2 regions of the Stenotrophomonas sp. YJH_SMC_46 genome follow, and region 1 is predicted to be linked to the other one. Evidence: riboswitches for the same ligand, from Rfam matches in the RefSeq annotation. Region 1 holds a riboswitch; the other holds the start of a gene.
The links. Region 1 has a riboswitch for cobalamin ahead of btuB (TonB-dependent vitamin B12 receptor). Riboswitches for the same ligand answer to the same signal wherever they lie in the genome.
Positions count from the first base shown of each region.

Region 2: linked by a shared signal. The riboswitch ahead of AC5P8C_RS17035 (epoxyqueuosine reductase QueH) and the one ahead of btuB (TonB-dependent vitamin B12 receptor) in region 1 are both predicted to bind cobalamin.

Region 1 is NZ_JCAFTO010000004.1:150,164-166,130, reverse strand. It holds gene AC5P8C_RS14460 (aminotransferase-like domain-containing protein) at 1-104, shown strand, start outside; gene bioD (dethiobiotin synthase) at 183-866, opposite strand; gene AC5P8C_RS14450 (GAF domain-containing protein) at 935-1,417, shown strand; gene AC5P8C_RS14445 (TfoX/Sxy family protein) at 1,414-1,773, shown strand; gene AC5P8C_RS14440 (histidine phosphatase family protein) at 1,863-2,441, opposite strand; cobalamin riboswitch at 2,584-2,806, shown strand; gene btuB (TonB-dependent vitamin B12 receptor) at 2,922-4,766, shown strand; gene gph (phosphoglycolate phosphatase) at 4,886-5,554, opposite strand; gene AC5P8C_RS14425 (class I SAM-dependent methyltransferase) at 5,618-6,409, opposite strand; gene AC5P8C_RS14420 (LysR family transcriptional regulator) at 6,406-7,335, opposite strand; gene AC5P8C_RS14415 (NAD(P)-dependent oxidoreductase) at 7,441-8,079, shown strand; gene AC5P8C_RS14410 (MBL fold metallo-hydrolase) at 8,267-9,178, shown strand; gene dinB (DNA polymerase IV) at 9,448-10,518, opposite strand; gene AC5P8C_RS14400 (hypothetical protein) at 10,520-10,711, opposite strand; gene fabA (3-hydroxyacyl-[acyl-carrier-protein] dehydratase FabA) at 10,710-11,225, shown strand; gene fabB (beta-ketoacyl-ACP synthase I) at 11,225-12,433, shown strand; gene AC5P8C_RS14385 (HAD family hydrolase) at 12,495-13,178, opposite strand; gene AC5P8C_RS14380 (pseudouridine synthase) at 13,175-13,876, opposite strand; gene AC5P8C_RS14375 (class I SAM-dependent methyltransferase) at 13,873-14,937, opposite strand; gene AC5P8C_RS14370 (hypothetical protein) at 15,094-15,357, shown strand; gene AC5P8C_RS14365 (DUF3247 family protein) at 15,428-15,721, opposite strand; gene AC5P8C_RS14360 (hybrid sensor histidine kinase/response regulator) at 15,765-15,967, opposite strand, start outside.
Region 2 is NZ_JCAFTO010000005.1:292,492-308,458, forward strand. It holds gene AC5P8C_RS17005 (acyl-CoA thioesterase) at 1-268, shown strand, start outside; gene AC5P8C_RS17010 (NAD-dependent protein deacetylase) at 312-1,127, shown strand; gene AC5P8C_RS17015 (NADH:flavin oxidoreductase/NADH oxidase) at 1,248-2,348, shown strand; gene AC5P8C_RS17020 (LysR family transcriptional regulator) at 2,352-3,263, opposite strand; gene purU (formyltetrahydrofolate deformylase) at 3,378-4,229, shown strand; gene pncA (bifunctional nicotinamidase/pyrazinamidase) at 4,515-5,141, opposite strand; gene AC5P8C_RS17035 (epoxyqueuosine reductase QueH) at 5,197-5,883, opposite strand; cobalamin riboswitch at 6,045-6,273, opposite strand; gene AC5P8C_RS17040 (nicotinate phosphoribosyltransferase) at 6,353-7,762, opposite strand; gene AC5P8C_RS17045 (bifunctional nicotinamide-nucleotide adenylyltransferase/Nudix hydroxylase) at 7,827-8,876, opposite strand; gene AC5P8C_RS17050 (hypothetical protein) at 9,247-9,717, shown strand; gene AC5P8C_RS17055 (patatin-like phospholipase family protein) at 9,816-11,708, shown strand; gene AC5P8C_RS17060 (DUF1028 domain-containing protein) at 11,805-12,758, opposite strand; gene AC5P8C_RS17065 (helix-turn-helix domain-containing protein) at 13,176-14,543, opposite strand; gene AC5P8C_RS17070 (CoA-acylating methylmalonate-semialdehyde dehydrogenase) at 14,658-15,967, shown strand, end outside.

The sequences.
Region 1 (15,967 bases):
GCCTGCGGCTGTCGTGCTGCCAGAGCCTGGATGCGCGCTTCATCGGTGCGGTGGAGCGGCTGGGTGCGATCGCACGGGAGCTGGCAGTGCGCCAGCTCCTGTAGAGCCGAGCCTACGCTCGGCTGCCCTTCGCTGACGGTCCCCGCTGAGCCGAGCATGGGCTCGGCTCTACAGGAAGCAGGTCAGTCGAGCAGGTGCGTACTCAGGATCTGACCATCCGCCCCCGGCAGATGCGGCAGCCGTCCCCAGCACGGCATCGGCAGGCGCTGCTGCAGCGTGGCGATGTTCTCGTCCTGGCGCTGCATCGCACGATCAATGTGGTTGCCGATCCAGCCCAGGCGGTCCACGCCGCTGGCCTGCAGTGATTGCGCAGTCAACCGCGCATGGTTGACGCAGCCAAGTCGCATGCCCACCACCAGCAGCACCGGCAGCTGCAGCGCACGCACCAGGTCGAGCTGGTCCAGCGTGGCCGAAACCGGCGCCAGCCAACCGCCAACCCCCTCCACCACCACGATATCGGCCTGCGCGCGCAGTCGCGCGAACGCGGCCACGATCGGCGCCAGTTCCACCTGCACGCCGTCCTCGGCCGCCGCCAGCTCCGGTGCCAGCGGCTGCCGCAGCGCATATGGGTTCAGGTCGGCATAGTCCGGCACCGGCCAGCTGGCCGCCTGCAGTGCCAGCGCGTCCTCGTTGCGCAGGCCCTGCCCCAGGTCTTCGCTGCCACTGGCCACCGGCTTCATGCCGACTGCACGCAGGCCGCGCCGGCGCAGCGCATGCAGCAGCGCAGTGCTGGCCGCGGTCTTGCCGATTTCGGTGTCGGTGCCGGTAACGAACAGGGCGGGCGGCAGCGTGGCAGGCAACGGCATCGATTGGCTCCAACAGGGCAACAGAGCGTGCATTATCGCCGGCCCGTCGCGCTTGCTAGACTGCGGGCATGTTCGCCAATGCCTCGCTCACCGGCAGCAAGCCGGAACAATACGCCCAGCTGCTGGAACAGGCCCGTGGCCTGGTCTACGCCGAGTCCGACCGCATCGCCAACGCGGCCAACCTCTCCGCACTGGTCTACCACGCCCTGCCCGACCTGAACTGGGTGGGTTTCTACCTGTACGATGGCAAGGAACTGGTGGTCGGCCCGTTCCAGGGCCTGCCGGCCTGCGTGCGCATCCCGCTGGACAAGGGCGTGTGCGGTGCCGCCGCCAGCCAGCGGGTCACCCAGCGCGTGGAGGATGTCGACGCCTTCCCCGGCCACATCGCCTGTGATTCGGCCTCGCGTTCGGAGCTGGTGGTGCCGCTGCTGCGCGGCGATGAACTGATCGGCGTGTTCGACATCGACAGCCCGAAGGTGGGCCGCTTCGATGCCGACGACCAGGCCGGCCTGGAAGCCATTGCGCGCGTGTTCGTCGAGGCGCTGGGATGAACGCACCCAAGCTGCGCAACATCGGCCCCAAGAGCGCGGCCTGGCTGCGCCAGGTCGGCCTGCGCAGCCGCGACGACCTGGTCGCGATCGGAGCGGTCGGTGCCTTCGTCAAGGTCAAGCGTGCCGGCTTCAAGCCCAGCCTGAACCTGCTGTACTCGCTGGAAGGTGCGTTGCTGGACTGCCACTGGCAGGAACTGAGCGAGCCGCAGCGCGATGCGCTGGTACAGGACTATGAAGCGCGCATCGCCGCGCATCCGCTGAAGGCGGCCGGCCCGGCGTCGGGCCCGGTGCATGAGCAGCGCTTCGATGCCGACGATGACGCTGACAGCGTTGCCGAGGGCGCGGACGAGGATTGAGCCGCGCCCTTCTGTAGAGCCGAGCCCACGCTCGGCTGGCTTTTCTGATCGAAGTGCAGCCGAGCATGGCTCGGCTCTACAAGAGCAGATCAGGGCTGCTGCAGCTCCAGCAATTCGCCCACCAGCCCGACCTCACCGCGCTCCAGCCACACACGCAGGCGCGTGCCATGGTCGATGCGCAGCGCCCAGCACAGCGACATCGGCAGGCCGCAGACCTTCGACAGCACCATGCGCAGCGGGCCGCCATGGCTGACCACCAGCGTCGGCACCGGATCGTCATCATCGAGCAGGCGATCCAGCGCGCGCGCGATGCGCCGCTCGAAGTGGCCCCAGCTTTCGCCGTTCGGCGGCGGGAACGCATGCGGGTCAGCATGGAAGGCAGCCAGTGCATCCTCCGGCAGGTCGAACAGCGACTGCCCGTCCCAATCGCCGAAATCCAGTTCTTCCCATTCCTCGTCCGCTTCCACGTCCAGCCCACGCGGCGTGGCCAGCGCCATTGCCGTGTGCAGCGCGCGCAGCCGCGGCGAACTGATCACCCGCTCCCAGGGCTGCGCGGCGTAGGCGTCGACCAGTTCCTGCGGCAGGCGGGCCAGCTGCGGCGGGTCGCTGCGGCCATCGAGGAACTCATCGCGACCGTTGCCGGCATGGCGGACCAGGTCGAGGATCATGCGTGCGTTCCGTACAGGCAACGCGGGGACAGCGGAAAACGGGCGGACATCGGCAACGGCACCACGGGATCGAGGGACCATTCTAAGTGACAGCAAAGGCAGTCGAGCAGGCGCGACGCAACGGGACTGCCTGCGATGCCGTAGACTGCGCGCACTTCCAGGTGACCTGCGGCCACGGCCGGCAGGTTGAAACGGGAAGCCGGTGACGCGTGATTCCACGCCAGGCCGGCGCTGCCCCCGCAACGGTAAGCACGTCAGTTCCGGGCAACACTGCCACTGTGCCTCAGGCATGGGAAGGCGCCTGGACGGTGGCCTCGCGCCGCCCGGCGGCAAGCCCGGAGACCGGCCCGGAAGCCTCAAGTCGCGATGCGGTGGGCATGGCGCTGGATGACCGTGGCGTGCGCTGCGGCATCGGCGCGCGCCTGCCTTCGCGGCTCCTCCCCTTCGCCACGCGGGCGTGCGTGGCACCTGGAGTCCCCCATGAAGCTGCAGTCCCGAATGTTGTCCCTGGCCGTGCTGGCCGCCCTGCCCGCGCTGGCCCAGGCCGCCAATGACACCACCGCGCTCGACCAGATCCTGGTCACTGCGACCCGCACCCCGATCGCCCTGCAGGACAGCATCGCGCCGGCCCAGGTGATCGACCGCGCGCAGATCGAATCCAGCCAGGCCACCTCGCTGCAGGAACTGCTGCGCGGCCGCGCCGGCATCAACCTGACCAATGCCGGCGGCTTGGGCAAGCAGAGCTCGCTGTTCCTGCGCGGCACCAACTCCGGCCACACCGTGGTGCTGGTCGATGGCGTGCGCATCAACAGCGCCGACCTCGGCCTGGCGATGTACCAGGACCTGCCGCTGGCACAGATCGAGCGCGTGGAGATCGTGCGTGGCCCGCAGTCCAGCCTGTACGGCGCGGACGCCATCGGTGGCGTGATCCAGATCTTCACCCGCCGCAGCCAGGGTGACTTCGCCCCGCATTTCCAGCTCGGTGGCGGCAGCAATGGACTGCGCGAGGCCAGTGGCGGCATCGGCGGCGGCACCGAACGCGGCTGGTTCGGCGCTGACATCGCCTACCAGCATTCCGATGGCATCGATGCCTGCCGCGGCTCCTCCTCGGTGTTCACCGCGGGCTGCTTTGCCGACGAGCATGACCGCGACGGCTACCGCAACCTGTCCAAGAGCCTGCGCGGTGGCTACACCTTCAACGACCAATGGAACGTGGAAGGCAGTGCATTGCGTGCCGACGGAAAGAACCATTACGACGGCTACTACAACTATTCGGAAACCCGCCAGCAGGTGCTGTCCGGCAAGCTGCGCTACACCCCGTCCGAACGCCTGGCGTTCACCGCCAATGTCGGCCGCAGTGACAACGAGTCGGACAACTTCGGCGACTTCGATGCCCGTGGCAGCGCCCAGACCCATCGTGACAGTGCCTCGCTGCAGGGCGACTTCGGCATGGCCGAAGGCCAGCTGCTGAGCACCGGCGTGGACTGGAGCGAAGACAACCTGGATGGCAGCAGCGCCGGGTACCTCGTCGACAGCCGTCGCAACACCGGCGTGTTCGTGCAGTACCAGGGCCGCTTCGGCCGCCACCAGCTGCAGGTCAGCGCACGCAACGACGACAACCAGCAGTTCGGCAACCACGCCACCGGCAGCGCCGGCTGGGCGATGGAACTGGGCCACGGCCTGCGCCTCAACGCCAGCTATGGCACCGCGTTCAAGGCGCCGACCTTCAGCGATCTGTACGACCCGTGGAGCGGCGTGCCGACGTTGAACCCGGAGAAGTCCAAGAGCGCCAACCTGGGCGTTTCGCAGCAGGGACAGGGCTGGCACTGGGGCCTGGACGTATATGAAACCCGCATCGATGATCTGATTACCTACGATGCGGCGACCTTCAGGATGCAGCAAGTGGAGAAGGCCCGCATCCGCGGCGCCGAACTGACCGGTGGCGTGTTGCTGGCCGGCTTCGACATCAACGCACAGCTCAGCTACACCGACCCGCGCAACCGTACCCATGGCAGCAGCCAGTTCGACAACTGGCTGCCGCGCCGCGCGCAGCAGACCGCACGCCTGGACATCGACCGCCGCTTCGGCGACTTCCGCGCCGGCCTGACGGTTCAGGGTTCAGGCAAGCGTTATGACAATGCGGCCAACACGATAAAGGTCGGCGGTTACGGTACGCTGGACCTGCGCGCCGAGTACGCGCTGACGCCGTCGTGGACGCTGCTGGCGCGTGCCGCCAATGTGTTCGATCGCCGCTACGAGACCGTGGCGTGGTTCAACCAGCCCGGCCGCGAGTACCAGCTGAGCGTGCGTTACCAGCCGAAATGAAGGCGCGCGCCGGGCATCGCCCGGCGCCTCCTGATGCCATCGACGCATGGCGTCGATCTACTGTAGAGCCGAGCCCATGCTCGGCTCACGCAATGAAGCAGCCGAGCGTGGGCTCGGCTCTACGCCCGAACGCCCGCGGCCAACCCCGGCAACTCACGCAGGTCGTCGATCACTGCCACCGCGTGCGCGCTGCCCAGGTCCAGGCCGCGCGGATAGCCGTAGCGCACCAGCGCGATCGGCATGCCCGCATCTTCGGCGGCGCGGTAGTCGGTCAACGAATCTCCCACCATCAGGCACGCCTCCACCGGCAGCGCGAAATGCGCGGCGATGTGCCGCAGCGGTTCGCCACTGGGCTTGCGCTGCGGCAGCGAATCACCGCCCAGTATCAGCGCGAACGCATCACCAATGCCCAGGTGCTGCAGCAGCGGCGGCACCAGTGCTTCGGGCTTGTTGGTGCAGATCGCCAGTGGCACGTCGCGCGCGCGCAGCTGCGCCAGTGCGTCGGCCACGCCATCGAACAGGCGCGGGCTGCGCAGCAGGCATTCACGGTAGTGAACCATGAACACCGGCATCACTTCGGCCAGGTCGACCTCGCGGCCTGCCGCATGCACGGCCTGTTCGACCAGGCGGCGCACACCGTCGCCGATCCAGCCGAGCACGGTGGCTTCCGGCACGCGTGCCATGCCTATGTCCTCCAGCGTGCGGTTCAGCGCTTCGGCGATATCAGCTGCGCTGTCGACCAGCGTGCCATCAAGGTCGAACACGACCAGTGGATAGGGATACGACAAGGAACGGCACCTGCACGACGTGGGCCCCCCATTGTACGCCGCTGGTTTCCGCGCCGATTCGCCTCAACCGATCCGGCGCGCTCGGGTGGCCAGGAAGGTGGGAAGATAACGGTCGATCAGGAAGCGCGGCCGCGGCTGCCAGTCTTCCATGAAGCGATCGATGACGAAGCCGGCATCCAGCTGGCCACCAATCAGCTCGGTCAGGCTGTGGCCAAAGGTCAATGCGTCGCCACGGGCCAGCTTCGCCTCGCGTTCGGCTTGCGGCAGGTCTTCCAGGTCCGAATAGGGAATGGCGTACTGCGGACGGATCAGGCCCTGTGCATCCAGCTGCGGATCGCGCGCACCCACGAACAGCACCGGATTGTAGAAACTGGCCATCAGCATGCCATCGCGCGCCAGCACGCGGCGGCATTCAGTCCATACCGGGCGCACGTCAGGGACGTAGAGGTTCGAGATCGGGTGGAACACCACATCGAAACTGTCATTGGCAAACACGTGCAGGTCGCGCATGTCACCCTGCACGGTGCGCAGCTGCAGGCCATCGCGCGCGGCGACCGCGCGGTCCTGTTCAAGCTGCCCGTCGGAGAGGTCGAACACGGTGACATCGGCGCCAGCGGCAGCAAGCACCGGTGCCTGTTGGCCACCACCCGAGGCCAGGCACAGGATGCGACGGCCGCGCACGTCGCCCATCCAGTCCAGCGGCAACGCGCGCGGCGTCAAGTGCACCTGCCAGCGGCCTGCGCGCGCGGCAGCAATCGTTGAGCTTTCCACCGGGCGCGACCATTCGCGCGCTTCACTGGCCTGGCGGTCCCAGGCAGCACGGTTGTGGTCGATCAAGGCCTGTCCATGGTTCATGTGTCCTCCGTGCCCGGCGGGCGCCAATCCAGATCCTGGAAGGCCGGGCCGGCGAAGCACTCGCCCAGGAAGTCCAGGAATCGCCGCATGATAGCGGGCTGCTGTCGCCGTGATGCGTACACGGCATGAATGCCGAGCTCGTCCAGACTGAATTCGGGCAGCAGTTCGACCAGTTCGCCACTGCGCAGCATCGGCGCCACCTGGTAGGTCGGCAGCATGGCGATACCGGCACCGGCCCGCACCGCCTCCAGCAGCAGCGATGCCTCGTTGGCACTGATGTTGCCGCCCACAGCCACCGACAGCGAACGGCCATCGCGGTGCAGCTGCCACAGGCTCTTGCCGACGTAGTGGTGGGTCAGGCAGTTGTGCGCGGCCAGGTGTTCGGGAGCGGTTGGCGTACCGCGCGCCTCCAGGTAGGACGGCGTCGCGCACAGCACCGAGCGGCAGGTCGCCAGCCGCCGTGCGATCAGGCTGGGATCGATCTGGCGCGCGATGCGCACGGCCAGGTCCACCCGTTCTTCCACCAGGTTCACGGTGCGGTCGACCAGCAGCAGTTCGATGCGCGCGGCAGGATGGCGCGCGACGAAACCGGCCACCGCTCGTGCCAGGTGGCTCTGCCCGAACGACACGCTGGCGGTCACCCGCAGCGTGCCGTGCGGTTCGGGATCATCGCTGGCCAGCTCGCCCTGCAGTTCCTCACTTATCGCCAGCATCTGCCGGAAGCGCGCCAGCGCCGCTTCGCCGGGGCCGGTCAGGCTGACCCGCCGTGTGGTCCGGTGCAGCAGGCGCGCGCCCAGCCAACCCTCGACCTCGGCCAGGTAACGGCTGACCATCGCCCGTGACATGTCCAGCACCTCTGCCGCTGCGGTCAGGCTGCCGCGCTCGGCCACCTCGACGAACACGGTCATGGCGGTCAATCGGTCCATATGCTCGCTCCATGCAACAAACAAGCGCGTTATACGCTGTTTTTCGAGCGACTGCAGCGGCCTACAGTGGCCGCGTCCCCCCACACCGCCCCACGGAGTCCTGCCATGAAGATCGCCCTCGTCGGTTCCACCGGCAACATCGGCCGCCAGATCGCCCGCCACGCGCTGGCGAACGGCCACGAACTCACTGTCATCGTGCGCAGCGCGCAGGATCTTCCGGCCGAACTGGCCGGCGCCCATCCGGTGGTCGCCTCGCTGAATGACCAGGACGCGCTGGTCGCCGCCATCGCCGGCCACGACGTGCTGGCCAGCGCCTACGGCCCACGCCCGGGCGATGACATCGGCCGCGTCGGCGAGGTGGCCGCACAGCTGGCCGCGGCCGCGCGCAAGGCAGGTGTACCGCGCCTGGTGGTGGTCGGCGGTGCCGGCAGCCTGGAAGTCGCACCCGGCGTGCAGCTGGTCGATACCCCCACCTTCCCGGAGGCCTACAAGCCATACGCGCTGGCCCATCGAGAAGCCTTCAATCGACTGCAGGTGGTGGACGACCTGGACTGGACCTTCTTCTCGCCGGCCGCCGAAATCGGCCCGGGCGAAGAGCGTGGCCATTACCGCGTGCAGCCCAGGGCCTTCCTGGCCGACGCCAGCGGCCACAGCCGCATCAGTTATGCCGACTACGGCGCCGCGTTCGTCGCCGAGCTGGAAGCGCACAAGTACCCGAAGCAGATCATCACGGCAGCGTATTGATCATGCCGTCCGCCGGGCATGGCCCGGCGCTACCTCCCTGTAGAGCCGAAGGCAACGGCAGGAGCCGTTGCCAACATCGCTTGCGACGGCCCGTAGGGGGCCGGGCAAGGACGCCCGGCATAGCCCGCGCTCGGCTCTACGCGAACATGCAGCCGGGCATTGGCCCGGCTCTAGACAAGGAATTCCCATGCGTACCGCTGCCCTGCTGCTTCCCCTCGCCCTGGCCGCCACTTTCACCAGTGCGCCGCTGCTGGCCGCACCGGCCACCGCGGCGCCGACCACCGCGACGAAATCCCAACTGCACCTGCAGACCTTCCATCCCGGCCCGCAGGCAATGTTCCCGGTGTCCTCGGTGCTGATCGAAGGCCGCCACGACGCGATCCTGGTCAATGCGCAGTTCGGTGCCAGCGACGCGCGCAAACTGGTCGAGCTGATCCGCGCCAGCGGCAAGCAGTTGACCACGATCTATATCAGCCACGGCGATCCGGACTACTACTTCGGCCTGGCCACGCTGCAGGATGCGTTCCCGCAGGCGCGCATCGTCGCTACCGCGCAGACCGTTGCCCACATCCAGCAGACACAGGCCGGCAAGCTGGCCTACTGGGGCCCGAAGATGGCTGCCGACGTGCCCGCGCGCATCGTGCTGCCGCAGGTGCTGGAGGGCGATGCCCTGCAACTGGAAGGCCAGCGCCTGCCGCTGATCGGCCTGGACGGACCGACCCCGGACCGCACCGTGCTGTGGGTGCCGTCGCTGCGCGCGATCGTCGGTGGCATTCCGGTGGTGGCGGGCGAGCACGTGTGGATGGCCGACACGCAGACGCCGAAGTCACATGCCGACTGGCTGCAGACCCTGCAGCAGCTGCAGGCGCTGAAGCCGAAGGTGGTGGTGCCGGGGCACTACGCGCCAGGTGCGGCGCTGGATGCCAGTGCACTGCGCTTCACTGCGGACTACATCCGCACGTTCGATATCGAAGCGGCAAAGGCGAAGGACAGTGCGGCGCTGGTGCAGGCAATGCAGTCGCGCTACCCGAAGCTGGATGGCGTCGCATCGCTGGAGCTGAGCGCGAAGGTGGCCAAGGGCGAGATGCAGTGGCCATGAGGTAGGGAGTTTTCTTTTGCAGGGCTGCGCCCTGCACCTGCTCAATGCAACGGCAACAGCCGAAGCAACAGCAACAGCTGGCTATCCGTGGGATGGCGAGGTGGGTCCGGTTGCGGGGGACGCTGCAAGTACGTCCATGTAAGCTCGGTCGCCGCATCCATGCGGCTCACGCCCCCGCAACCGGCCCCACCCCGCCTTCGACAGTTTCCTGCTGCTGATGGAACCTGCTGCTGTTGGTGGGTGCCGACCGTTGGTCGGCACGGCAATGATCAGTGCTCGAACAATTCCCCCTGCACCACCGGTTCCTTTTCGCGGAAGCCACCCAAGCCGACGCCGACCAGGCGGTAACGGGTCTCCGCCGGCAGGTCGACGCGGGCGCGCAGGGCCAGCGCGATGTCGCGCAGTTCTTCCATCGATTCCGGCGGGCGCTCCGGGGTGAAGCTGCGGGTGAGGATGCGGAACTGCGCGGTCTTCAGCTTCAGCACCACGGTGTGGCCGACGCGCTCGGTCTTGCGCGTGGCATTCCAGGTCTTCTCCGCCAGTTGCACGATCGCCTCGCCCAGGTCTTCCAGCAGCAGGTCCTCGGCAAAGGTGTCCTCCGAGGAGATCGACTGTACCTGCTGGTCCGGTTCCACCGGCCGCTCGTCGACGCCGCGTGCACGGTTGTACAGGCTGCGGCCGAAACTGCCGAACGCCTCTTCCAGGTCGACCAGGGACCACTGCCGCAGGTCGCCGCAGGTGACAATGCCACGCGCGGCAAGTTTGCCTTCCATCACCTTGCCGACGCCGGGCACCCGGTTCACCGGCAGCGGCAGCAGGAACGCGTCCACCCGCTGCGGTGGAATCACGAACTGGCCATCGGGCTTGCGCCAGTCCGAAGCGATCTTGGCCAGGAACTTGTTCGGCGCGATCCCGGCTGAAGCGGTCAGGTTCGTCTCCTCACGGATCTGCGCACGGATGGTGCGGGCGATGTCGGTGGCCAGTTCGATGCCGCTCTTCGGCTCGGTCACGTCCAGGTAGGCCTCGTCCAGCGACAACGGCTCGACCAGGTCGGTGTGGCGCAGGAAGATCTCGCGCACCTGGCGTGACACCGCCTTGTAACGTGCAAAGTCAGGCGGCACGAAGATCGCGTCCGGACACAGGCGTTCGGCGCGCAGCGCCGGCATCGCCGAACGCACGCCGAACACGCGTGCCTCGTAGGACGCCGCACACACCACCGAGCGCGCGCCGCGCCATGCCACAACCACCGGCTTGCCGCGCAGTGACGGATCGTCGCGCTGCTCCACCGACGCGTAGAACGCGTCCATGTCGACGTGGATGATCTTGCGCAGTCCGGTCATGTCAGGCGGAAAGGGCGGGGGCGTGCCGAACGGGCCACACGCCGAAGTATGGTCGTTGCACATCAACAGGATGCGCGTATTCCATTGAAAACACTACGGTTGCGTACGGTTGAAATGTTTGATCGGCGCAGTTTCCACGGGCATCCTCGAACGCTTGTTTCCCTGTTTCCCCGCTTCCAGGATTGTGCTTCATGACCCGTCTCCACGCGTTCAACCGCGAACAGCTGCTGGCCAGCGCACGCGGTGAACTGTTCGGCACCGCCGCCGGCCGTTTGCCCAACGATCCGATGCTGATGTTCGACCGCATCACCGACATCCACGAGGACGGCGGACCGCACGGCAAGGGCATGGTACGCGCCGAGCTGGATATCCGCCCGGACCTGTGGTTCTTCGGCTGCCACTTCATCGGCGACCCGGTGATGCCCGGCTGCCTGGGCCTGGATGCCATGTGGCAGCTGACCGGCTTCTTCCTGACCTGGCTGGGCGCCCCCGGCAAGGGCCGCGCGCTGGGCTGTGGCGAGGTGAAGTTCACCGGCCAGGTACTGCCGGACGCCAAGCTCGTACGCTACGAGATCGACATCAGCCGGGTCATCAACCGCAAGCTGGTGATGGCCCAGTCCGATGCCCGCATGTACGTGGATGATCGCGAAATCTACAGCGCCCGCGACCTGCGCGTCGGCCTGTTCACCGAAACCGGGAGCTTCTGATGCGTCGCGTCGTCATCACCGGCATGGGCATCACCTCCTGCCTCGGCAATGATCTGGATACCGTTTCGGCCGCGCTGCGCGAAGGGCGCTCGGGCATCACCGCCCTGGCCGACCACGCCGAAGCGGGCCTGCGCAGCCAGGTCGGCGGTCGTGTCGACCTCGATCTGGAGGCGCTGATCGACCGCAAGCAGAAGCGCTTCATGAGCGACGCGGCGGCCTTCGCCTACCTGGCCATGCGCGATGCCATCGCCGATGCCGGGCTCAGCGCCGAGCAGGTCAGCAGCCTGCGCACCGGCCTGATCGCCGGTTCCGGTGGCGGCTCCAGCGAATGGCAGATCGGCGCGGTCGACCTGCTGCGCGAACGTGGTGTGCGCAAGGTCGGCCCGTACATGGTGCCGCGCACGATGTGCTCGACGGTCTCGGCCTGCCTGGCCACCGCCTACCAGATCAAGGGCGTCAGCTATTCGTTGTCGGCCGCCTGCGCGACCTCGGCGCACTGCATCGGCGCCGCCGCGGACATGATCCGCCATGGCGCGCAGGACATCATGTTCGCCGGTGGCGGCGAAGACCTGCACTGGTCGATGAGCGTGATGTTCGATGCGATGGGCGCGCTGTCGACCAGCTTCAACGAGACCCCGGCCAGCGCCTCGCGCCCGTACGACAAGGACCGCGACGGCTTCGTCATCGCCGGCGGTGGTGGCATGCTGGTGCTGGAGGACTACGACCACGCCGTTGCGCGCGGCGCGCGCATCCATGCCGAACTGATCGGCTATGGCGTGACCTCCGACGGCGCCGACATGGTCGCCCCGTCCGGTGAAGGCGCGGTGCGCTGCATGAAGATGGCACTGCAGGGCGTCGATCGCCCGCTGGATTACCTCAACACCCACGGCACCTCCACGCCGCTGGGCGACGTCACCGAGCTCAACGCCATCCGCGAAGTGTTCGGCGATGCGGTGCCGCCGCTGTCCTCGACCAAGGCGCTGTCCGGCCATTCGCTGGGTGCGGCCAGCGTGCACGAGGCGATCTACTGCCTGCTGATGATGCGCGATGGCTTCGTTGCCGGTTCGGCCAACATCGGCGAACTGGACCCGAAGGTGGAGAGCTTCCCGATCCTGCGCGAAAGCCGCGCGCAGACGCTGGACACGGTGATGTCCAACAGCTTCGGCTTCGGTGGCACCAACGCCGCGCTGGTGTTCGGGCGGGTGTGATGGGGGCAGGCGTGCCGACCAACGGTCGGCACCCACCGTCAGGGGCGGTCGGCACCCACCGCTACTTCGGCAGCAGCGGCAGCAGCAACGCGTGCGCATCCACCAGCGAACCGACAATGCGATGGCCAAGCGCGCGCAGCTCTTCGTCAGGATGCACCAGGTCCGGTACCTGGATCACGGTCATGCCAGCGGCCAATGCCGCGCGCGTGCCAGCGGGTGAGTCTTCCAGCGCCAGGCAGCGCCCAGGCACCTGGCCCAGTCGCTGCGCGGCCAGCAGGTAGATGTCCGGCGCCGGTTTCGGCCGCGCCACGTCGCCACTGGTGATCACCGCGTCGAAATACGGCAGCAGTCCGGCCGCCGCCAGCTTGCGGTTGGCACGCGGCTGCCGCGTGGTGGTGGCCACCGCGCGCGGTACCGCGTGCGCCTTCAGCAGCTCCAGCAGTTCCAGGATGCCCGGACGCAACGGCAGGCCGGTCTGTGTGCGTCCTTCGTACAGTTCGTGGCAGCGTGCAGCGACCGCCTCGATCACGCTGTCCTCGATACCCTGCGTACGCAGCAGCGCGTGCGAATCCCGGTCGCCGAGGCCGACCATGCGCAGGAACACTGCCTCGTCCAGGCCCAGTGCGAATTCGTCGGCGGCCACGCTCCAGCAGGCCAGCGAGACGCGCTCGCTGTCGATCATCAGGCCGTCCATGTCGAAGATGACGGCGTCGGGGAGGAACGGCAGCGCAGCAATGGTGGTCATGGAGCGAACAGCGTATCCAGGTCGGTGGAAGTGAGCTGCCGCCATTGCCCCTCGTCCAGTCCCTGCAGGTCCAGCCCGCCAACACGACTGCGGTGCAGGGCCTGCACGTGGTTGCCGGTGGCGGCGAACATGCGGCGTACCTGATGGTAGCGGCCTTCGTGCAGCACCAGGCGCGCGCGACGCGCATCCAGCACTTCCAGTTCAGCCGGCAGCAGGGGCGTCTTCTCGGACTCCAGCATCAGCGTGCCGCTGGCGAACAGCGCCACCTCGTCGCCGCGCAGGTCCTCGCTCAATTCGACCTCATAGACTTTCGGCAGCTTCGACTTCGGCGAGATGATCCGGTGCAGCAGGCTGCCATCGTCGGTCAGCAGCAGCAGGCCGCTGGTCTCGCGGTCGAGGCGGCCCACCGTGGACAGCACCGGATCGCGGTCGCGGAAGCGCGGCGGCAACAGGTCGTAGATCAGGCGGCCGGTATCCTTGGTCGAACAGGTGTAGCCAGCCGGCTTGTGCAGCGCGATCGACAGGCCCACCGGCGGGTCCAGCGGCTCGCCATCAACCCGGATCACCTCGTGCGGCACCTGGTCGTCGGCGTACAGTACCTCGCCGTCGGCGTCGGTGATGCGGCCTTCGCGGAACATCCACTGCACCTGCTTGCGGCTGCCATAGCCCAGATTGGCAATGTGCTTGACCAGTTTCACTTGCCTTTCCCCTTCACCGCTTCAACCAGCTTGAAGCCGTCGCGCTCGGCGACCACGCGCACCGCGCCGAAGCTGTCGTTGAGGGTGTGCTCGTACGGCAGGTGGCGATTGGCCACCACGTACAGGCGCCCGCCCGGGCGCAGCGCCTGCGCAGCCACGGCAATGAAGCGCTGGCCGATGTCCGGGCGGTCGGCACGCGATGGGGTGTGGAACGGCGGGTTGCTGATGATGACGTCGTAGCCCGGCTCGATGCCGGCGGTGACGTCGCGCCACAGGAAGCGCAGCGGCAGCGGGCGCGGCGGCGGCGCCAGGTTCAGCTCGGCCAGCGCCAGTGCGCGCTGCTCGGCTTCGTACAGGTCCAGCGCGGTGATCTTCGGGCAACGCTCCAGCAGTTCGCGTGACAGGTAACCGTAGCCAGCGCCCAGGTCGGCAGCACGCCCGGCCAGCTCGGCCGGCAGGTGCTCGGCCAACAGTGCCGAGGCCGGGTCGATGCGATCCCAGGCGAACACGCCCGGACGACTGAGGAAACGGCCGCCGACGATCGGGCGCACCGCGTCCAGTGCCGACCAGCGCTTGGCCAGGTCAGCGTCGTGCTGGCCCTGCAGTGGGGCGGTCCAGTACACGCGGCAATGGTTCTTGGTCAGGCTGCCGCCGAGGCCGGCCAACTGCTTGAGGTCGCCTTCGCCGGAGCGCGCGCCTTCGTTGTTGGACTGGCAGGCGACGATGCGGCCACCGTCGGCGACCAGCGCCAGCGCGCGCGCAAACAACGCACGAGCCTCTTCGCGCTGGCGCGGCGGCAGCACCAGCACCAACGGGTAGCGGCCCTTGCCGGCCACATCATCCAGCTGGCCGCTGACGGTCCAGCCGGCGGCCTGCTGCAGCGGCTGCGCGAACGGGGCGAAGCTCTGTTCACAGTGCACCTCGCGGTTGCCGGCCGCTTCGCGCAGCGGCCAGCCGTCGCGGGCCCGCAGGAAGGCCACCGGACCTTCCGGCCAGCGCAGGGCACCTTGTGAAAACGGCAGGAACAGGGTCTGCAGGGGGGCGTCGTCGCTGGAGGCCATCGGCGCGGGTACTTCAAGCGTGAGGGCCGTCCATTGTACCGGCTTGACCGGGCCGGCCCCGGCAGCCGCTTTGCGAAACCCGAACGGGGCTTTGATCTGCCAGCAACATTGAAACGTTCAGGGTAGAGGCTCCCCCGGAAACCCAGGAGAACCTGCATGCGAGCCTTGTTCGTCGGTGGCGTGGTCGACAACAGTGAAATGGACCTGGAAGGCAGCCATCCGCCCGTGCATTACCCCGAGGACACCGGCGGCGGCCACTCGCGCTACCGGCTCCACCAGGTCGGTCATGGCGCCGACGGCAGCGTTGCCTACGCCGTCTATGGGGCACCGGACCTGGCCGATGACGAGGTGGCGAGGGTTGCAGAGGAGCGGGCGTACGCACGCCGGTTCGAGGCGACGCCGACCCTGTTCGAGCACTGACACATCTGTAGCGCCCGAGCCCACGCTCGGGCGGCGGCAGAGCCGAGCGTGGGCTCGGCTCTACATCGGATCAAGGCGCCTTGGGTGGCAGGCGGTTGATACTGGCGATCTCATCCAGCCACACATGGTGCTGCTGCACCGGCGTGTCGTAGTCATCCAGGCGCAACTGGCCGTTGCTGCCTTCATCACCCGCGGCGTTGCGGTATTGCTGCACAGTTGGCCTCACGGCCACCGTGCCGAGCAGGCGGCGGCCATCGTGCAGAATCAGTTCCACCTGCGTTTCGCCATCCAGCTGCGGCAGCAGGGCTTCCAGGCGCGCGATCTGCGCCGGATCGGTGTGGATACGTGGAGCTATGCGGGACATCGGCGACCTCCTGACTGCAGGGTCGCCGATCGGCCGTGAATGCTCAGTGCAGCGCGCTGTCCGCGCGCGCCACCTGCACCTTGCGCACGGCAGCCACCAGCTGCGCCACCGAGTACGGCTTGGCGACGTGCTCCTGGAAGCCCGAGGCCAGCGCGCGGCGGCGGTCGTCGGCACGCGCCAGTGCAGTCACCGCCACCGCAGGCAAGGTCGCCGCGTCCACGCCCATGTCCTCGCGCAAGGTGCGCA
Region 2 (15,967 bases), on a different contig from region 1:
GGCTGCTGCCCGCTACTCGCGCCGCACCGTGGTGACCGCGCGCAGCGACCAGGTCGACTTCAAACTGCCGATCCGCATCGGCCAGATGGTGGAAACCATCGGCCGCATTGTCGAAGTCGGCCGCAGCTCGATGAAGGTGGAGGTGGAACTGGTCGCCGAGGACCTGCACAGCGGCGAGCGCAAGCTGTGTACCCGCGGCCACTTCGTGATGATCGCGCTGGACGAGGAAGGCCACCCGATCGCGGTGCCGCCGCTGCCGGCCGCCTGAGCCGGCGCTTGCACGGGCGCTGCGGCGCCCCCATCTGGCAGCCATGACCTCGCCGCTGACCGACTTCATCGACCGCGCCCAGCGCCTGTTCGTGCTGACCGGCGCCGGTTGCAGCACCGCATCGGGCATCCCCGATTACCGGGATGCCGACGGCCAGTGGAAGCGCACCCCGCCGGTGACCTACCAGGCCTTCATGGGCGAGGCCGCTACCCGCCAGCGCTACTGGGCGCGCAGCCTGCTGGGCTGGCCGCGCTTCGGCCTGGCCCGGCCCAACGGTACCCACCAGGCCCTGGCCGCACTGGAGAGCCGTGGCAAGCTGCAGGTGCTGCTGACCCAGAACGTGGACGGCCTGCACCAGCGCGCCGGCAGCCGTAACGTGATCGACCTGCATGGCCGCCTGGACCTGGTGCGCTGCATGTGCTGCGAGCGGCGCAGCGATCGCGGGGAGTTCCAGCAGCGCCTGCTGGACGCCAACCCCGGCTGGGACACGCTGGAGGCCGGCATCGCCCCGGACGGCGACGCCGACCTGGAGACCGATTTCTCCAGCTTCGTGGTACCCGGGTGCCCGCACTGCGGCGGGGTGTTGAAGCCGGACGTGGTGTTTTTCGGCGAGAACGTGCCGCGCGAGCGGGTGGAGGCGGTGCACGAGCACCTGCAGCAGGCCGACGCCGTGCTGGTGGTGGGCTCGTCGCTGATGGTCTATTCCGGCTTCCGCTTCGTGCAGGCGGCGGCCAAAGCAGGACTGCCGGTGGCGGCACTGAACCGCGGCCGCACCCGTGCCGACGACCTGCTGCAGTTCAAGGATGAGCGGGACTGCGCCGAGGCGCTGGCGTCGGCTATCGAATCACCGGCTGGGTAGAGTCGACTTCAGTCGACTCTACCGACAACCGTCCCCGCGAAACAGCGATCCATCCAGATGGTTGATCCGGGAGCCGCGCAGCGGTGCAATATGCCCCCCCTACGTCGTCCCATCACTGTCTTGAGCCAGCTGTTTTCGCCGATCTCGTTCGGCCCCCTGACCCTGTCCAACCGCATCGTCATCGCGCCGATGTGCCAGTACTCCGCCGAAGATGGCCGCGCCAGCGACTGGCACGCCATGCACCTGGGCAACCTGGCGCAGTCCGGCGCCGGCCTGCTGATCCTGGAAGCCACGGCGGTCGAGCCGCGTGGCCGCATCAGCTGGGCCGACCTGGGCCTGTGGGATGACGGCACCGAGGCAGCGCTGGCGCAGGTGCTGGCCAGCGTCCGCCGCTGGTCGCCGATGCCGCTGGGCATCCAGCTCGGCCATGCCGGTCGCAAGGCGTCAGTGAACCGCCCTTGGGACGGCGGTGGTCAACTGCCAGCCGACGACACGCGTGGCTGGATCACCGTGGCGCCGTCGCCGCTGCCGTTCCATGCTGCCGATCCGGCGCCGCAGGAACTGGACGAGGCCGGCATCGCCGAGCTCGTTGCTGCCTTCGCCGCCAGTGCGGTGCGCGCCGAGCGCCTGGGCTTCGAGCTGATCGAGCTGCATGCCGCGCACGGCTACCTGCTGCACCAGTTCCTGTCGCCGCTGAGCAACCGCCGCACCGATGGCTACGGTGGCTCATTGCCGAACCGCCTGCGCCTGCTCGTGGAAGTATTCGACGCCGTGCGTGCGGCGGTATCGGACAAGGTCGCCGTGGGCGTGCGCATCTCCGCCAGCGACTGGGTCGATGGCGGCTGGGATCTGGTGCAGAGCGAAGCGCTGGCCCAGGTGCTGGACGCGCGCGGCTGCAACTTCCTGCACGTTTCCAGCGGTGGCCTGGACGAGCGCCAGAAGATCACCGTCGGCCCGGGCTACCAGGTGCCGTTCGCAGCAGCGATCAAGGCCAAGGTGCGCATGCCGGTGATCGCGGTGGGCATGATCACCGAACCGGAGCAGGCCGAATCGATCCTGCGCCATCGCCACGCCGATGCGGTAGCGCTGGCACGCGGCATCCTCTACGACCCGCGCTGGCCGTGGCACGCTGCTGCCGCATTGCGCGACAGCGTGGAGCCGGCGCCGCAGTACCTGCGCTGCGAGCCGCGCGAGGCGCGTGGCGTGTTCAAGACGCGCTGAGGCTCACACCCGCCAAGCCGGCGCGATGCCGGCCTGAAGGTGATCGAACAGCGCGCGGATCTTGGCGGTGAAATCGCGGCGGTCGCTGACGCAGAAGTAGACCTCCATCGGTTCCGGGCGCCACGCGGTGTCGGCGCCGAACACCGCCTGCAGGCGGCCATCGCGCAGGTACGGCTCGGCCACGAAGGCGGCCAGCCGGGTGATGCCGGCACCGGCCGCCGCCAGCGTCGCCAGCGCATCGATGTCATCGCAGACCATGCTCGGTGGCAGCGCGGCGTCCACGCGCTGGCCGTCCTTCAGCAGGCCCCAGCGCAATGGCCGGCCATCGGTGGGGAAGCGGTGCAGCAGCCCGCGATGACCGCCCAGCTCGGATGGCTGTTGCGGGGTGCCGCGTGCCTTCAGGTAGGCCGGCGAGGCGCAGAACACGAACGGAACACGCGCCAGCTGCCGCGCCACCACCCCGTCCTCCAGCTGGGCCCCGATGCGGATGCTGGCATCCACCGCTTCCGGGCCATGCTGCACGGCGCGGTCGGTCAGGCGCAGCTCCAGCTGCAGTTGCGGGTAGCGCTGCTGCAGCGAAGGCAGCAACGGCGCCAGCACATGGCGGCCGAACGCACTGCTGCTGGCGATGCGCAGCGGCCCGGCCGGTTCGATGTCGCCGGAGGTGACCATCGCCTGCGCGCGCGCCAGGTCGGCCTCGATGTGACGCACCTGCGCCAGGTACAGCGCGCCGGCCTCGCTGAGGGCCAGCTGCCGCGTACTCCGGTTCAGCAACCGTACGCCCAGATGGGCCTCCAGCCGGTTGATGTTCTGGCCGACCGCGGTGGCGCTGATGCCAAGGATGCGGGCCGCGGCGGCAATGCTGCCGGTCTCTGCGGTGCGGGTGAAGCTGCGGATCAGTTGCAACAGGTTCATGACCGACCAGCTAGCCACGGGAAGATCCAAGTATCGCTTGGTACTGAACCAAGCAGGTCGGTTGCACCCGTGATCATCCGGCCGCTGGGCAGGGCGCTGCCCTACACTGTGGCGATGCGCCCCGATTCCATCCTCACCCTGTCCTGCCCCGACCGTACCGGCATCGTCTATCGCGTGTCCGGCCTGCTGTTCGACCACGGCTGCAACATCCTCGACGCCCAGCAGTTCGGCGACGAGGAAAGCGGCCGCTTCTTCCTGCGCGTGCATTTCGATCGCGATGCCGGCCTGCCGCTGGAGACCGTGCACGCCGCGATGGCCACGCTCGCCCAGGACTTCGGCATGGACTGGCAGCTGCACGATGGCCGCCGCCGCGCACGCCTGCTGGTGCTGGTCAGCAAACAGGGGCATTGCCTCAACGACCTGCTGTTCCGCGCCCACAGCGGCCAGCTGAAGGTCGACATTGCGGCGGTGGCGTCCAACCACGCCGACTTCGCGCCATTGGCCGCCTCCTACCAGGTGCCGTTCCACCACCTGCCGGTGACCGCCGATACGCGCGCGGTGCAGGAGCAGCAGATCATCGACCTGGTCGAGCGTGAGCGCATCGACCTGGTGGTGCTGGCGCGCTACATGCAGATCCTGTCACCCACGCTGTGCCGCGCGCTGGCCGGCCGTGCGATCAACATCCACCACAGCTTCCTGCCCAGCTTCAAGGGCGCGCAGCCGTACCACCAGGCGCACGCGCGCGGGGTCAAGATCATCGGTGCCACCGCGCACTACGTCACCGAGGACCTGGACGAAGGCCCGATCATCGAACAGGACGTGGCCCGCGTTGACCATGCGATGGCGCCGCGCGAACTGGTGCGGCTGGGCAGTGATACCGAATCGCTGGTGCTGGCGCGTGCGGTGCGCCGCCATGTGGAACACCGCATCCTGCTCAACGGGCATCGCACGGTGGTGTTCCGGTAATCGCCCATCCCGCGTCCGCCGGGCATGGCCCGGCGCTACCACGGGTGCTATCCGGTAGTGCCGGCCGCTGGCCGGCAACTGCAGAGATCCCGAGGTTGCCGGCCAGCGCCCGGCACTACCGAATCCTGATTTCATCCAATGAAAAGCCCCCGGTTCGGCCGTCCCGCGATCTGTAGGGGGGCGTAGTTGGGGGGCTGGATGAATCGATTGTGTTGTTGTGGGCAGGCGCGCAAGCGGCATAAGCGACGTGCCCAGTAGCGCCGGGCCATGCCCGGCGGTCACGCGTCAGGCGAGCGCAATCCCCGCCTTGCCCAGCGCCTCGCGCACCATCACGTCGTTGGCTTCGGTCACCGGCTTGGTCAGCTCCCACAGGAACTTCACCCGGAAGCCGGACTTCACTGCGTCCTGCGCGCTCCACAGCACGCAGTAATCGCGGGCCAGGCCGCACACGTGCACTTCGCGGATGCGGCGCTCGTGCAGCCAGCCGGCCAGGCCGGTGGCCGGGCGCTCGCCATCGGGACCGTGGTTCTCGCGGAAGGCGCTGTACGAATCCACCTGTTGGCGCGTGCCCTTGCGCAGGATCAGGTCGGCCATGGCCCAGTCCACGCCCGGGTGCAGAGCGGCGCCATCGCTGCCCTGCACGCAATGGTCGGGCCACAGGGTCTGTGGCTGCGCGTGCAGCAGGATGGTCTCGAACGGACGCTTGCCGGGGTGCTGGCTGGCGAACGAGGCGTGATCGGCCGGGTGCCAGTCCTGGGTGGCCACCACCGTGCGGTAGCGGCGCTGCGCCAGCAGTTCGGCAATCGGTGCCACCAGCGCATCACCCTGGTCGCAGGCCAGCGCGCCGCCCGGCATGAAGTCCGGCTGCAGGTCGATCACCAGCAGGGCGACGTCGGCGGGCAGGGCGGTCATGGCAGATCCACTACAAGAGAAGGGGCGACCAGCGTGGCCGCCCCTCGCTCACACGTCAATCGCCCTGCGGCGTCCCAGCGTCCTGCCCGTAGTACAGCAGGCCGATTTTGATCCGCTCGCGGCCGTTCTCGCGACGGTGGCGGTTGGCATCGCGCAGCGAATACACGCAGCCGCAGTACTCCTGCTGGTAGAACTGCTCGCGCTTGCTGATCTCGATCATGCGGCTGGCACCGCCGCCCTTGCGCCAGTTGTAGTCCCAGTACTGCAGGCCTTCGTAGCGCGAGGCGGCGCGGATGCCGCAATCGTTGATCTGCGCCATGTTCTTCCAGCGCGAGATGCCCAGCGACGAACTGATGGTGTCGTAGCCGTGCTCGTGCGCGTACAGCGCAGTGCGTTCGAAACGCATGTCGAAGCACATCGTGCAGCGGATGCCGCGTTCGGGCTCGTTCTCCATGCCACGCGCACGGCTGAACCAGTTGTCGGTGTCGTAGTCGCAGTCGATGAAGGGAATGCCATGCTGCTCGGCGAAGCGGATGTTTTCCTGCTTGCGCAGTTCGTATTCCTTCACCGGATGGATGTTGGGGTTGTAGAAGAAGATCGCGTAGTCGATCCCGGAGGCGGTGATCGCCTCCATTACCTCGCCGGAGCAGGGCGCGCAGCATGAATGCAGCAGCAGGCGCTTGCCGTTGGCAGGCAGGGTCAGGGTGGGGCGTTGGAACTCGGTCATCGTCAGGTACCGCATGGACCGCCGGCAACGGCGGTGGCCCATGCATCTGTGCGTGGGTGGACAGGGCTGGACGGATACCGTGAAAAGGACGCACGCGGCCGCACTGCCCGCACGCGCAGGTCAGCGACGGCCCCGGCACCCTCCCCGCGGAGAGTCCAGGTCGAGTCAGGGGACGGTCGTGTCCCCCGGCCGGGGCCGGTATTCGGGCTGATGGACACGGGCCGCAGCCCACCTACTACCTGCCGCTTCCCAGGCGCGAGCCCAGTGCTGTTGGCAGGATTCGTTTCCATTCACCGCTGCGGGGCAGCTCCGGAATGGGCGCGCGAGGCGCCTTCACCGGATTCCCGTTTAAATCCCTCCCGGCGCCGGAGCGATGGGAGGGATACCTTCGGCGTGTGCAAAGTGGACCTGTTGGTGGCGCGGGTCAAGAGCGCAGGGGGCAGAGCCCGCTGCGCTGCAACGGGATCCGCCCCCGGAAACGCCTTCAATGCCCTGCGGCAGCCCGCGTGCGGATGTCATCCAGCCGCTGGTCGTGCAGCAGGCGGCCGTTCTCCCACACGGTCACCATTGCGTCCTCGAAGCCGTCCGGCAGGGTGTCGTCGCCGCTGGCCGGCAGTGGCACCGTATGCAGGTTGCCATCGTCCAGGCGGCGCAGCAGGCGCATGCGGCCGCGCTTGCTGGTCTTGCCAGCATCGGTGACCGGATCCTTGTAGACGTCGATCCACTCACCCTCGACCCTCGCCGCCGAGCACTTCAGTGCGAACTTCTGCGTATCGCGGTCCAGCCGCTGCAGCAGCGCACCGCCCATGCCGAAGGCTACGTTGTCGGCGGCGTAGCCGTCGTCGGTGATGCGTTGCAGGATGGTGCGGATGGTATCCGGGTTGATGCCATCGCCCTGGATCACCCGCACGTGGTTGAGCACGCGGTAGCCCTTGCTGTTGAGGTTGTGGCCGAAGGAGTCATCCAGCCGGCGCAGGCTTTCGGCAACCACCTCCACCGGGTCGCCCGAGTCGGGGCGGATGACCAGGGTGGCACCGGAGGCGATCACTTCATCGCGCAGGGTGGTACCCCAGTGCTCGCTGATGGCGCGGTAGATGTCATAGCTGTCCGACACCACCGCTACGATCGCACCGGGCTTGCCGAACTGGCGCAGCATGTTGCGGTAGGCGTCCACCTCGCGCTCGCGGCCCCAGCTGGTGATGGTGCTGTGCTCGGCGGCGGGAATCGAATAGCCGGCCATCGGCGCGTGATAGTGCGCGCGCGCCAGGCACAGCGCCGAGACCGTATCGGTGCCGAGGAAGTTGACCAGGTGCGCGGCACCGCCCAGCGCGGCCGATTCCAGGCTCGATACACCGCGCGCGCCGAAGTCATGCAGCTTGAACGGCAGCTGCCCCTGCGGGTCGTCGCTGGTCTGCTGCAGGAACGCGGCAATGGTCTGCCGTGCGTGCCAGCTGATGGTGGCCACGGTGACCGGGTACCACACGCGCAGCAGCAGCGTTTCCAGGTACGACGGCACCCAGAACGCGGCCGGATCGGTCGATTCGATGGTCATCAGTGCCTGGTGGGTGGGCACCACGCTGCCTTCGGGCACGGCGCGGATGCGTACCGGCAGATGGCCGCCGAGACGGTCGACGATATCGCGCCAGCCAGCCTCGTTGAACGGTTCGCCATGCGCGGCGAACACCGCAGCGGCGTCGTCGATATCGGCGTGGGAGACCGGCCGTGCCAGAGCGTCCTTGAGGATCGCCTGCAGGCCGAAGAACACCGTGCGATCGTGCAGGCCGCCACGTGACTCGACGTAGAAGAACGTGGCATCGGTACCCGGCGGGTACTGCAGCCAGTGGCTGGCCTTGTAGCTGTCGGTGTTGAGGAGAAGATTATCGAGGTAGTGCATGACGGAAGCTCCTTCGCGTCGAGTGACACCAGCGGTCTATCCGCCAGTGGGGAGGCCGGGCCGGTCAGCCGCGGCCGAGGAAATACTCCAGGATGTGCAGGTGGTCTTCGAACAGCTGCGGGCCCATGTCCAGGGCTTCGCTTACCGGTATCCAGCGGGCCTTGTCGGCATCGTCGCCACCGCGCACCGGCGGCAGGTCACCGGCCGGGAATTCGAAGTGGAAACCGTGGGTGATGGTGCGGCCACGCTGGCTGCGGTCCGGGTGATCGAACACCTGCTGGCCCTTCAGCGAGCCCTTCAGCACCGGCAATGGAATCTTCAGCCGGGTCTCTTCGCGCAGTTCGCGCAGGCAGCTGTCGAGCAGGCTCTGTTCCTGGCCGACGAAACCGCCGGGCAGCGCCCACAGTCCCTTGCCGGGTTCCGAACGGCGACGCACCAGCAGCACGTGGCCCGAATGCACCACCACCGCATCGGTGGTGACGAATGTGGGCGCGTAGGGCGCATCCTTCCAGGCGGCCTTATACTGTTCGATGAAGCGGTACTCGGCCACCAGCTGGCCATAGGCAGGCGCGCTTTTGCGGAACGCTTCGAGCATGTCGTACACCGGCGCCGGCACGTTGCCACGCAACATCAGCAGCGCGCCGTGGAAGTCGACGTCGCCGGCTTCGAACAGGTAGCGCCGCAGCTCGGTGGCCGACAGGGTGGCGGTGTGCTGCACGTCCACCAGCGGCCACTGCGGGAATTCGCGCAGGTAATAGCTGGAGGCATCCTTGTCCATGCCGATCAGGCCCACCTTCGCATCAGCGGCGGCACCGTCGTTGCGCAGGGCCTCGGCCACCTGGCGCTGCACGTTGGCGATCCACTGCGCTTCGTTGTAGAGGTGGTCGCGGAGCGGGCGGATCAGCAGGCGGTCGGTGTGGCCATCGAGAGCAGCCTGGATCATCACGGCGCGTTCGGCCACGGTCCAGGGATTGCGGAGGCTGCGGGGAGTATCGGCAGAACCGATCAGGAAGATCAGCTTGCGGGCCCGGCTCAGGGCCAGGCGGGCAACGGCGGCGTGACCGTTGTGGAAGGGCTCGAATCGCCCGATGAAGACGAGATAGTCGAATTCCATGAGAATCCCTCATGTCGTTGTGGCAGCCGCGGGTCTGTCCCTTGGCTTGCTGCAGATGCTACGCCGATGGTGGTCAGGGTCAAGTGGGAGGCTGCAACGGAGTCGTTCAATATTGTCGACGAAATCAATTGCTGGCGAAGCGGATCTGACGACTGGCCCACGGTAGATCACTCCGCAACTGTTGTAGGAAGGGCACATGCCGGAGTGATATCGAGCCAATCGGTCATTTGCTCAAAGATGCGAATCACCTGATCGATGTTCACACCGGTTCCCTCAAGTCTGCGGCAAGGGGCTTATGCGAGGCGAACTAGAGTGTTGGCATCGGTTAAATTGTCCGAACAGCCTGAGTTCAAGGGGGGATGCTTTGAAGATGCAATTCACTTATAGATGCTTTGCTGCACTGAAAAAATCTCTGTCGAACTGGGCATTGGTGCCACAGAGGCCAGGATTCTCCAGGAAATACGCCATTCTTATGGTAGTCATTGCCATTGCGGCGTGTGTGGTGGACTGGTACTCGCCGAATGAGTACTTTTGGTTTCAGCGCAGTGGCGCGTTGCTGGTCCTGGCGGGGGTGTCACTTCAATACTCAAAGTTGACGAGTAGCTGGAAGCAACGGCTTGATCCGGCTTACTTCGGGAAAACTACTGAAGAGCGTATAGGAGACGGATCTGGGATAAGTATGCTGGCTGAGGCAGAGGCTCTTGATCGGACCCGCAAATTGGTCGCGGAGCTGCATCAGATCGTTGCAGAGCCGGATTTGCGCGACTTCTTTTCCGTTGCATTTGCAATCGTGGGCACCCTCGTGTGGGCGCTTGGAGATGTTCCCTTCCGCAGCTCCTGACTCGTCTGGCCTGGAACTGATCACCGGTATTTCAGTAGATGAGAGTCTCAGGCCCTGAGAAGCCTCTGCGCCATACTGGTACTCACGCGGCGGACGGCATGCTCGGGGGCAAGACAGTGGCGGACAAGTACTGCGATCTGGTCATGAAAGGCGGCATCACCAGCGGCATCGTGTACCCCAATGCGGTACTGGCGCTGGCGCGCGAGTATCGCTTCAAGAGCATCGGCGGCACCTCGGCCGGCGCCATTGCTGCGGCGGTGGCGGCTGCGGCGGCATGCGGCGATCGTCGCCAGCAGGCCGGCGAGCACCTGCCCAGTGATGCCGGTTATGGGGGGCTGTCGGCGGTGTCGGCGCAGCTGTCGCGGCGCGGGTTCATCTACAACCTGTTCCAACCGGCGCGGGGCGCGCGTGCGGCCTATCGGCTGCTGGTGGTACTGACCGGCAATGCGGGCCTGCCACACAAGCTGCTGTGCCTGGCGGTGGCGGTATTCGAGATCGCGCCGCTGGAAGTGCTGGTGTCGCTGGCGCTGCTGCTGGGCCTGGGCGGGTGGGGCGGCGGCTGGAGCGGTGTGGCCGCCACGCTGCTGCCGTCGCTGCTGTGCGCCTACGGTGCCGGTGTGGCCGGTGCCGCGCTGCGCGTGGCCCGCGTGGCACGGCGCAACCTGCTGGGCCTGTGCAGTGGCCTCGGCCGCGATGCACGCAAACCGGCGTTGACCGAGTGGCTGCATGAGTGCCTGCAGCAGTTGTCAGGCAAGCCACTTGATGCACCGCTGACCTTCGCCGACCTGCACGACGCACCGCGCTATGCCGGCGAGCCGGACAGCCCGCACGCGATCAGCCTGCAGATGATCACCACCTGCGTCTCGCACAACGAGCCGCGTACGCTGCCACTGGGCGGCGCACAGTTCTGGTTCCTGCGCGAAGAGTTCGAGCAGTTGTTCCCGGCCAGCGTGGTGCAGTGGCTGGTGGATCAGGCTGGCCCGCCGCTGGACGTGGAGGGGCGGCAGTACTACCACCTGCCGCAGGGCCCGAAGCTGCCGGTGCTGGTGGCCACACGCATGAGCCTGAGCTTCCCGTTGCTGATCAGCGCGGTGCCACTGCACGAACCCTCGCGCCGCGAGCGCCGCTGCGAACCCACCGCGCCGGCGGCCGACCCCGAGCACAACGTGGCCGACAGCATGGAAGGACTGACCAGCGCCGGGCAGGCTTGCGGTCCGGTGATCACCGCCTTCCGCATCTGCTGGTTCTCCGATGGTGGCATCAGCAGCAACTTCCCGATCCATCTGTTCGACGCCGCATTGCCGCGCTGGCCGACCTTCGCCATCAACCTGGTCTACCCGCAGCACGCCGAAGACGTGAGCCAGGGCAGCGGTAGCCGGCAGGCACTGGAGCATGCCGTGTTCCTGCCCACCGAGAACCGCCACGGCTGGCAACGGCATTACCAGTCCATTGCCACGCCGCTGGCCGCAGCCGAGCTGGGGCGTTTCCTGTTCGCGGTGGTGGCGACCATGCAGAACTGGCGCGACCTGCTGCAGGCGCGCGCGCCGGGTTATCGCGACCGCATCGTGCATGTGAGCCTGCAGGGCGACGAAGGTGGCATGAACCTGGACATGCCGCAGGAGGTGCTGACCCGCATCGCCGACAAGGGCAGCCTGGCCGGTGCGCGGTTCTGTTCGTTCTCGTTCGAGAACCACTACTGGATCCGCTGGCGCAACCTGGCCTCGGCCTACCAACGGTACACGCTGGAAGTGGCCCGTACCGACGACCCGGCGCAGCAGGTACTGGCCTATCGCGCGGCGTACTCGATGGTCGCCCGCGGCGAACCGACACCGCCGTCGTACAAGCTGGGCTCGGAAGACAAGCGTCGCGGCTCGCAGCAGCTGTGGGCGCAGATGGTCGAGCAGGGCCGAACCTGGGAGGACCTGGGCCCTGACCTGACCGACGGCGCACCGCGTCCGCTGCCGCAGATGAAGGTGACGCCGATCTACTGAGCCGGTTCTTGGTAGATCCACGCCGTGCGTGGATGCATCTCGAATCGGGGTCAGATCCGTTCTCCTATGGAAATTGGATCTGACCCCTGCGGTGGCTCATCGCCAGGGGGCAACCACCGCATCATCCTGCAAGGGTGCATACAACGGCAGCGCCAGCTCCTGCTTCACCCAGCCCGGATTGAGCGCACGCAGGCCGGCCAGGTATTCGCGGGCCAGTGCGATATCCCCTTGCCGCATCGCCAGGCGCGCAGCCCGCGCCCAGGTGCGGTCCCAGCCGTGGGCCAGTGACAACGAGGTCGCCAGCGCAGCGCGCGCACCCGCCACATCACCCTTCTCCCAGCGCTCCTCCGCGCGGATGATCGCCTCGTTGGACAGGCGCATGTCGTACAGCTCGCGCAGCCTCGCGACCGCGCGCGGGTCGGCGTCCACGCGCAGATCGGTGTCCTGCCAGTCGCCCCCCGGCGTGCGCACCAGCAGCGCGGCCGACCACTGCCCACTGCGCTGGCCGCCCGCGGCCTGGCCGGCTTCCAGCGCCGCCAGCAAGCGTGTGGCAAGCGCTCCGTGCGAAGCCGTAAAGGTACGTTGCATTGCCGTCAGCACGTCCGGTCCGGCCAGGCCATTGCCCTGCACGCTCAACATGCCGTCGCCGTGCGCACCGGCCCAGCTGGCCTGCTGCGCGGTGGCGCCGGTGTATTGCGCATTGCCACCGCGCGCACTGATCAGCCCCACCTGGCGCTCGGCGAGCGTGGTGCCATCGAAGTTGCCGTCTTCATCCAACAGCTGCTTCAGCACCTGTGCAGGTGTACGACCTTTGGCCAGTAGTTCAAGGCCTTTGGACCCATAGGTCGGGTTGGTCTCGAACTGGCTGGCGACCGCGCCGACCTTCGCCTGCGCCCACGGCACCCCCACGCCCCCGACCGCCAGGTTGTGCGTGGCGACCGCCACCCCGCAGTCGCCGGCCTCGTTGCAGGCGGCGATGGAAAAGGTCGCCCACGCCGGCGCGGCGACGGCAGCGAGCAGCAGGGCCAGGCAAGAGCGCAACAGGGACATGGGTGTCTCCATGGGCAGGCATTGCATTGGGATGCAGCCTACGCACGAAAGGTTTAGTAGATCCACGCCATGCGTGGATGCGCTTCGATGAAGGCTCGAAATATTCGATCTCGATCGGATTCCATCCACGCATGGCGTGGATCTACGGTGTCGACCAAGGTCGACACCCACCAACAGCAGCGTACCGACCAACGGTCAGCACCCACCAACAGCAGCGGGAAACTGTCGAAGGCGGGGGTGGGTCCGGTTGCGGGGGCGTGAGCGCCATGGATGGCGCGACCGAGCCTACATGGACGTATTCACGGCGTCCCCCGCAACCGGACCCATCCCGCATCCCACGGAATGCCGGCTTTTGCCGTGGCCGTTGCCGTTGCTTCGGCCTCTGCAGGTGCAGGGCGCAGCCCTGCCGAACCAACCCTACCGCCCCGGCAACTGCGCGAACGCACGCTGCATGCAGTCCTCCCGCGGGCACACCCGGCACCCCGGGCCGATCGACACCGAATTGCCCGGGCTCTGCACATCCAGCCCCAGCGAATACACCAGCCGCTCGGCATGCTGCAGATCGCAGCCCAGCGCCACCGCGAAGGTCTTGCGCGGCTGGCCATGGCCGACCGGACCACTGCTGACTTGCCGTGCCAGCCAGAAATGCCGTCGCCCATCGGGCATGCGCGCGGTCTGCGTAAGGATGCGCCCGGGCTGGTTGAACGCCTCGTAGACGATCCACAGCGGGCACGAACCACCCACCTGCGAGAAGTGGAAGTCGGTGGCCGAATGGCGCTTGGACACATTGCCCGCGCGGTCCACGCGGATGAAGAAGAACGGCAGCCCGGGCGCGCTGCGCCGTGCCAGCGTGCTCAGCCGATGGCAGACCGCTTCGAAGCCGACGCCGAACTGGTGTGCCAGCAGTTCGATGTCGTAGCTGCTGGCCTCGGCCGCACGCAGGAAGCGCATGTACGGCATCACCAAGGCGCCAGCGAAATAGTTCGACAGACCGATGCGGGCCTGAGCGATGCGTGCCTCATCGGTGAAGCCGGCACGTGCCACCACCGCATCGATCTGCGGCAGGTAGCCGTGCAGGGCCAGCTCGGCGGCCATCTGGAATGCCTGCTGGCCTGGCTCCAGGTAGTCCGGCAACCACAGCCGCCGTGCTTCGGCATCGTACTGGCGCTTCTCGCGCCCGGCCTGCAGCGCGGCCACTTCCACCAGCACGCCGTGGCGGTCGGCCAGCAGCTGGCGCAGGCGTGGTGCCACGTGCCCGGGCGACAGCCCCCACTCGGCGAACAGACGCTCGGCCAGCTCGTCCAGTTCGGGAATGTGGTTGTGCATGCGGTTGAAGAACTCACGCACCTGGTCGCCTGCGGGCAGGATGCTGCCGGCGCCGGGCTCGCCCAGCTGGAACTCCAGGGCGGCGGCATGCTCACGCAGCGCCAGGTGGCGGCGGTGCAGATCCAGCAGGGCGCGGCTGACCTGCGGCAGGTTGCCGGCCAAGGCGCGCAGCTCGGTCGCGCTGACCTCCGCCAGGCCCAGGTCGCGCAGGGTTTCGCCCAGCGCTTCCTGCAGCGCGGCAGGCTCATCTTCGTCGAATAGTGAGGAAACGTCGCCCAATACTTCGCCCAGCTTCTTCTGCACGGCCGGGGTGAGTGGGCGCTTGTTGCGCTCGATCTGGTTCAGGTAACTGGCCGACAGGCCCAAGGCGCGGGCCAGTTCCACCTGGCTGTAGCCGCGCTGCTCGCGCAGCCGCAGCAAGCGAAGGCCAAGCTGCCGCTGGCTGGATGAATAATTCACAGAATTAACATGAATCGTCTGGCGTGTTGGCCAGATTAAGCGGATTCAGGCCGGAAATCGAGGTGGCTGATGTGAATAATGCCAAGCATCTTTCGAGCCCGTGGGATTGTCGTCATGACTGTTGAAGCGCCCCGTATCCGCATGCTGATCGATGGCCAGTTCATCGAATCGGCCACCTCCCACTGGCAGGACGTGATCAATCCGGCCACCCAGGACGTGCTGGCCAAGGTGCCGTTCGCCACCACCGCAGAAGTGGACGCCGCCGTCGCCGCCGCCAAGGAAGCCTTCAAGACCTGGCGCAAGACCCCGATCGGCACCCGCGCGCGCATCTTCCTGAAGTACCAGCAGCTGATCCGCGAGAACATGAGCGAGCTGGCCCACATCCTCACCGCCGAACAGGGCAAGACCCTGCCCGACGCCGAAGGCGATGTGTTCCGCGGCCTGGAAGTGGTCGAGCATGCGGCCGCCATCGGCAACCTGCAGCTGGGTGAGTTGGCCAACAACGTGGCCAATGGCGTGGATACCTACACGATCATGCAGCCGCTGGGCGTGTGCGCTGGCATCACCCCGTTCAACTTCCCGGCGATGATTCCGCTGTGGATGTTCCCGATGGCGATCGCCACCGGCAACACCTTCATCCTCAAGCCGTCCGAGCAGGACCCGATGGTCACCATGCGCCTGGTCGAGCTTGCCCTGGAAGCCGGCATTCCGAAGGGCGTGCTGAACGTCGTCCACGGCGGCGAGGAAGTGGTCAACGCGATCTGCGACCACCCGGACATCAAGGCCGTGTCGTTCGTCGGTTCCACCCGCGTCGGCACCCACGTGTACAACCGTGCCTCGCTGGCCGGCAAGCGCGTGCAGTGCATGATGGGCGCCAAGAACCACGCCGTGGTGCTGCCGGACGCCAACAAGGAACAGACCCTCAACGCGATGGTCGGCGCCGCCTTCGGTGCGGCCGGCCAGCGCTGCATGGCCGCCTCCACCCTGGTGCTGGTCGGTGAAGCGCGCAACTGGGTGCAGGATCTGGTTGAAAAGGCCAAGACCCTGAAGGTCAGTGCCGGCACCGTGGCCGGCACCGACGTCGGCCCGGTCATTTCCTGCAGCGCCCGCGAGCGCGTGGAAGGCCTGATCGCCTCGGGCGTGGAGCAGGGTGCCAAGCTGGTGCTGGATGGCCGCAAGCCGCAGGTCGATGGCTTCGAGAAGGGCAACTTCGTCGGCCCGACCATCTTTGCCGGTGTCACCACCGACATGCGCATCTACCAGGAAGAAATCTTCGGGCCGGTGCTGGTCATCCTCGAAGCAGAGACGCTGGAAGACGCCATCGCGATGGTCAACAGCAACCCGAACGGCAACGGCACCGCACTGTTCACCCAGTCCGGCGCTGCCGCGCGCAAGTTCCAGGAAGACATCGACGTCGGCCAGGT